2 regions of the Fictibacillus arsenicus genome follow, and region 1 is predicted to be linked to the other one. Evidence: a T-box and tRNA genes for the amino acid it is inferred to sense, from the RefSeq annotation. Region 1 holds a T-box; the other holds one or more tRNA genes.

The links. The T-box of region 1 lies ahead of alaS (alanine--tRNA ligase). A T-box ahead of a tRNA ligase gene usually reads a tRNA of that ligase, here a tRNA-Ala.
Region 2: it encodes a tRNA-Ala, which carries the amino acid that the T-box ahead of alaS (alanine--tRNA ligase) is inferred to sense. The anticodon was not compared.

The regions. Positions count from the first base shown of each region.
Region 1 covers NZ_CP016761.1:2,608,708-2,612,142, forward strand. The annotation lists gene alaS (alanine--tRNA ligase) at 1-1,669, opposite strand, end outside; T-box leader at 1,952-2,165, opposite strand; gene ABE41_RS13535 (AI-2E family transporter) at 2,192-3,277, opposite strand; gene ABE41_RS13540 (DUF3918 family protein) at 3,331-3,435, opposite strand, start outside.
Region 2 covers NZ_CP016761.1:2,926,522-2,929,956, forward strand. The annotation lists gene nagZ (beta-N-acetylhexosaminidase) at 1-1,311, opposite strand, end outside; tRNA gene ABE41_RS15035 (tRNA-Ala) at 1,643-1,718, shown strand; gene ABE41_RS15040 (type IIG restriction enzyme/methyltransferase) at 2,055-3,435, opposite strand, start outside.

The DNA of each region.
Region 1 (3,435 bases):
CTCTGTCAACTTGTACAGAGACTTGCATGTTATTTTCCAAAACACCTTTTTCGACAATTACTGTATGCAAATTTTGTCCATTTGGAGCTTTTTGCACATCTTTTACTTGTAACTGAAGGTTGTTTCCTGTAATTGTTCCCTGGTCAGCAATCTGACCTCCGCTTTCAGCATAAAATGGCGTTTCATCAAGAATAACCTGAGCCTCATCCCCTACTGATACCATGGAAACACGCTCTCCGTTTTGCAGAACTTCAAGAATTCTTGCTTCCCCGCTCAAGCTGTCATAACCTGAAAACTCACTTTTTACAGTAATGTCTGAAAGAACGCCGCCTTGTACCTGCATGCTGTCAACTTCTTGTCTAGCAGCACGTGCACGTTCACGCTGAGCTTTCATTTCGGATTCAAAGCCTTCCAGGTCAACTTCCATTCCATTTTCTGCTGCATACTCTTGTGTTAATTCAAATGGGAAACCGAATGTATCATACAGTTTAAATGCGTCTTTACCGGAAATAATTTTATTGTTTACTGATTTTTCTTTAGTGATCACATCTTCCAGGATAGCTAATCCTTCGTTAATCGTTTCATGGAATCTTTCTTCTTCTGTCTTTACAACTTTTTGGATAAAAGGTACTTTTTCTTTCACTTCTGGATAGAAATCAACCATGATATCAGCAACAGTAGGCACTAATTCATACATGAAAGGCTTATTGATATTGATCTTTTTAGCAAAACGGATCGCTCTTCTAATCAACCGTCTTAAGATGTAGCCTCTTCCCTCATTAGAAGGCAGTGCGTTATCACCAATCGCAAAGCTTACAGTACGAATATGGTCTGCGATAACTTTGAAAGCTGTATCACTTTCTGCACTGTGCCCATAAGACGTATTTGAAAGCTTCTCCGTTTCCTTAATGATTGGCAGGAAAAGGTCAGTCTCAAAGTTTGTCTTCGTATCTTGAATAACAGATACCATTCTTTCAAGCCCCATGCCTGTATCGATATTTTTCTTAGGCAGTGGTGTATATGTGCCGTCTGGATTATGGTTGAACTGAGAAAACACTAGATTCCATACTTCAAGATATCTTTCATTCTCACCGCCAGGATATAATTCAGGGTCTGAAGTGTCATTTCCATAAGACTCACCGCGATCATAAAAGATCTCAGTGTTAGGTCCGCTTGGGCCTTCTCCGATATCCCAGAAGTTCCCCTCTAAACGAATGATTCGTTCTTCAGGCAATCCTACTTGTTTTGTCCAAATATCAAAAGCTTCATCATCTTCAGGGTGGATCGTAACAGAAAGTTTTTCTGGATCAAATCCGATCCATTCTTCACTCGTTAAAAACTCCCAAGCCCAGAGAATTGCTTCCACTTTAAAATAGTCACCGATCGAGAAATTGCCTAGCATTTCAAAGAAAGTATGGTGTCTTGCTGTAATCCCAACGTTCTCAATATCATTTGTACGGATAGATTTTTGTGCATTCGTAATACGCGGATTCTCTGGAATCACACGGCCGTCAAAATACTTTTTGAGCGTAGCTACCCCACTGTTGATCCAAAGCAAAGTTGGGTCTTCGTGCGGAACAAGAGAAGCACTTGGCTCTACACGATGGCCTTTCTCTTGGAAAAAATCGAGGAACATTTGTCTAACTTGAGCTGAAGTCAAAGTTTTCATTGTTTCATTCTCCTTTTTACTTAATTAGATAATCGTTAAAGATTAATACTTTAAACATTTTTGTGGAGTACGCTTCATTGACTAGTTGATTGGAGCGCAAGGTGCGAGACTCCAGCGGGATTAGCGGGACAGGTGAGACCACGACAGGCTTGATAAGCCTAGGGGGCTCACCGCACGCCCCGCGGAAAGCGAGCATCCTGGAGCGGAAATCAACTGCTCCTATTAACTACAAATGTTTTAATAAATAATCTTTAGATAAAATAAAAAACTCCCATCCCAAAAAACAGGGACGAGAGTTTGAATTCACGCGGTACCACCCTGGTTACATGTAAAAACATGTCACCTTGATTACAGCCTTAACGCGGCTTAACGGCAGATTTTCCTTCTGCACTCCAGAGTAGCTTTCCGTTTCCTTCTTTCTGAAACACCTTTCAGCCGGTGGATGTTTCTCTCTTTAGAAAGGACTAAACGTACTTATCTCTTTCAACGATTTTTGTTCTTCTAGCGTTAGTATACGTTTATTTATTCTGACTTGTCAATCGGATGTTGTCTTAATCGGTGTTCCCGAATATGAATAACAATAACTTTGATTACGCTAAATACCGGAACAGCTAAGATCATTCCCGGCACTCCCGCGAGTTCACTGCCTAAAAGGAGCGAAAAGATGATAAAAACAGGATGGATATGGACGTTTCTACCCACAATAAATGGTCCAAGAATATTCCCTTCAATAAACTGCAATACAAGCATTATTCCTACTGTTATCCATACCATCTTCCAAGAGATCGTCAAAGCAATAAGAATGACAGGAATAGCCCCTAAAATCGGACCAAAATAAGGAATGATATCAGTAACCGCAATCACAATTCCTAATAGAATCGGATAAGGCATACCGACAATCCAAAGGGCAATCATCGCTGCAGCACCTAGAATAGCTCCTACAAACAGCTGTCCTCTAATATAGCCTCCCAGTGATTTATCTACATCTTCTATAAGATGCTTACCTTCATGGCGGAATCTGCGTGGTGTAATATACCACACAGCTTTTTTTATTTTTTCAAAATCGTTCAGAAAATAAAAAACTAAAAAAGGAACTACGATAATTACAAAGAAATAATCAACAATTTTTCTTAAAGAAAAAATTGCATTCGTTAGAATGTTCTGTGCGCTTATTTCCATTTTGACAATATATTGTTCAATTTTTGAATGAACCGAATAAGGGAGGGCTGAAGTTCCTTTATCGACTCTGGATAAAAGCTCTTTGTAATCTTTTGCAAGAGCTGGCACATTTTCTAACAGCTGTTTTAATTGAACTACAAAATAAGGAAAACCTTTAACGATGGTATAGCCTAACCCTCCAAAGAACAATAGGTATATCGTTAAAATTGCAACAAATCGCGGAACACCTTTCTCATGCACATACTCTACTAACGGATGAAGCAGATATGTAATTAGAGCGGCGAGAAAGAAAGGCAAAAATACACCTTGCAGCGCCTTTAAAAATGGGTGGTACAAAGGATTTAACTTCATAAGAAGGAATAAGCATAAAAACAGCAATAAAAGAAGGGCCAGCCGATAAATCCACTTCATTCGATTTTCCTTTGTCATACTTCCTCACCCTTTTTTTAAAAAACCCCGTCTTAAATAGACGGGGAATACATTTAATAAATGGCTTTTGCGATTCTTTTTCGGATTTTCTTTGCACGTCTCGAAGTCCAAAGGTCACCGATATCCGAAAAATTCATGTTCATCCTGGACATTCTTGA
Region 2 (3,435 bases), 320 kb from region 1:
TGTACCGGCATTGACCGCTCGAATTACAGCATCAACAGGACCAAAGTGATCTGCAATTGCTTTCATATTTAATGCATCAGTAGAAATGACACCATCAAATCCCATTTCATTTCTCATTAAGTTTGTTAGGACTTCGTATGACAATGTTGCAGGCAGCGCAATTTCTGTTCCGTCCTTTTTTGAAATAACTGTTGTCGGGTCAATCTTAGGGAAAGTGACATGTGCAGTCATTATTGCATCTATCCCTTCATTCATTGCCTGCTGAAAAGGATAAAGTTCTACTTCTAATAGACGCTCTTTATCATGTGGGACAGAAGGCAGTCCTAAATGCGAATCTGTTGCAGTATCTCCGTGACCTGGAAAGTGCTTTGCAGTTGCAGCCATGCCTGAATTTTGCAGTCCTTTTGTGTAAGCAGTTCCTAAGTCAGCAACAAGCTGTGGATCTTCACCGAACGAACGAACTCCGATAACCGGGTTATCAGGATTGTTATTCACATCTAAGACAGGCGCTAAATTCATGTTTATTCCTAAAGAATGAAGCTCTGATCCGATTGCATATCCGACAGATTCCGCCAGTTCTGTTGATCTTGTTGCACCAAGCGCCATATTTCCTGGGAAATCGGTACCACTCTGCAAACGTGTCACAATTCCTCCTTCTTGGTCGATTGAAAGGAGTAAGCCATAATCTTCATTTGCCTTTTTATACTCATCAACAAGTCTTACCGTTTGCTCTGTTGTTACAACATTTTCGCGAAACAGGATGACTCCGCCAAGATGATATTTCTTAACTAGCTCTTTAATTTCATCATTCATTTCTGTAACAGGCTGTCCATTCCAGTTACGGAAATCTGGCATTAACATCTGGCCGACTTTTTCTTTCACTGACATAGAACGTACAGCATTAGAAATGATGTCATATTTATGCCCTTTTTGCTTGTCAAAATTTGCTTCACCATGTTTTACATGTATACCGATTCTGTCGTAAGATTTACCATTTGTAACAAAAATAAATGTTTTGCCGCTTTGGCCGCTTAACGTAACGACACCTTCATTTGAAATTGATGCTACATTTTTATTCAAAGATCCCCACTTAAGATTTTCTTTCACTTCAACATATTTACCATTCTCATAAGCTAATAAAGCTGAAAGATCAAAGGTTTCCCCCTTGATTTCATCATCTAGCTGTGGAATGTTCTGTGCAATGATTAAATGCCCATTATTACCTTGTTCCGCAGAAACAGAATCACTCTTCCCCATTCCACTGAACAACGGAACGATCAATACAGCAGCTAAAATTAAAAAACGAATCATTTTAAATGCGTTCAATTTTCTAGCCTCCTCTTTTTTTGGTAGCGCTTTCTTTCTTTGACACTTTTCGGTAGAAAAAAGGAGGTTCCTGTCACATGTTGTTAAAACAGAACTTAAGTCCTCTGCAGTACTAGGACTAGTTGTCTATACCAATTTGAATTACTGTTTTTTACAGGTAAGAAAGCCTCATGTAAAAAAGCTTTATCCGATTTGGACAAAGCTTTAGATTATTTCTTTTATTGTTAGAAATGAGAATATATTTATGCAAAATTAGCCAAAAAAGCTTGCGGCTTATTTTCTAAGAATATATAATTCAATTTGTCAGGACAGATATGGGGGCTTAGCTCAGCTGGGAGAGCGTTTGGCTGGCAGCCAAAAGGTCAGCGGTTCGATCCCGCTAGTCTCCACCATAAATAACAGTCGAAAACCCTTGATAATCAAGGGTTTTTTTTATTTATAAAGAGTAAATTTTTTTGAAATAAAATGTTTTTATTGCATTGGTTCACATTTGGTTCACCTTTAGTTAACTAAAGTGAATATTAAAAATATATACTTAAGAAAAATCCCTTTTCTTTTATGCGATATAATTTCCAATAATTTTAGTTATAATCACAAAAAACACCTCAATTCTCTGCTCTTGATAGCGGATAATTGAGGTGTTGGACTAAATAAAGATAATACAGATACGATTTAAAAAATCCAAAGATTTTTTCTAGTGAATCTTAAACAATCTTACTCAAAATGTTTTATTCAATTTTGAAGTCCCTAATAACTTGTTTTTCTTCTTGGTTTAATTTGTAAAGATCCATTACATATTCATTTATTGCATGATCTAAATTAGTCATTTCTTCTCTTTCGTTTTCTGTTGGAAGAGAAGTTGTATGCAATGCAATTTGTTTTTCTACTAGATTGGAAAGGTGAACTTGTTCCTCTTGGGTAGCATTTGGTATCGGTAATTCTTTTATCTGATACAAACGTAATTGAGGAAAAGTTTTCCGCTGCAGAAAATCATATTTATGGATAGCATAATAACTTTCTACTTTGGAATTTAAAACACCTAAGATAAAATAGGAATTAATTTTTAGGTTACGAATTGCAATTAAACTTCGTTCGTGCATTATAGGTTTGTCTGTATGCATTACTGTTAATGAATAAGCAGCTTTTCTAGGAATTTGTCGAATAAGAAGGCGTTCACCCATAAACATTTCTGGATTTCGAGGTTCTGCTAAATGACGTCCATATCGAATATATTCTTTCCCTCTAAAAATTTTAAAACGATCAATGTGTTCGCCCTTTATAATTTCCCAGTAGTTTTTATCTACCTTGAGGGGTGAAAACCAATCCCTATCCTTTTTTAATTTTTTAAAATCATTATCATCATGTGTTTGTTTAGGTTCTCCTTTTCCTTTTTGATATACTTTCAAACCATCTCGGACAATAGCATAATTAGGTTCAAGGATTTTCGAATTATCTTCTATGGATTTAATTATTGTAGAAATGTCTAAAGGGTTTTTTCCTTCTTTAAATACTGAGAGATTAAAAACTTGGTGCTTTAATAATTCATTTGGTCCTACTTTTTTAATTACATTTACTTCTTCGTTTTGCAGTTCAGCTAGTTCAACCAAGGATGGTGATGAAATTTTACCACTAATTATGCAATTATCTACAGAGGCATCCTCAAAAATTTTATCATGTGAATTTAAAATGAATACGTCTCCTGTGTTTTCCAAAATATATCTTCTCATTGTATTATATTGACCGATTGTAAGGAACGTATTAGGTATAATCATTGAATACAGTCCGTTTTTTCGTAAAATTTTAAAACTCAACTCTAAAAATAGTCCAAAAGTATTTGCCTGATACTTACTCAATGGATATTCCTGTTCAAAATATCTTTTTTCGGAAGTGCTAAAAACGCCTTCAGAAGAATATATATATGGCGGATTAGCAATTACTACATCAAAACCAACAAAGTTACCATCATCATCTAAAATTTCAGGAAATTCCATGCGCCATTCTAAGCCTTTACGAAAAAGAGGATTTTGACGTGAGTGCTCCAAATCGGCCATAGCTTTATTAAGTTTTTTCTCAATTTCTAAAATTTCTTCTCGCTGTTTTTTAACATCT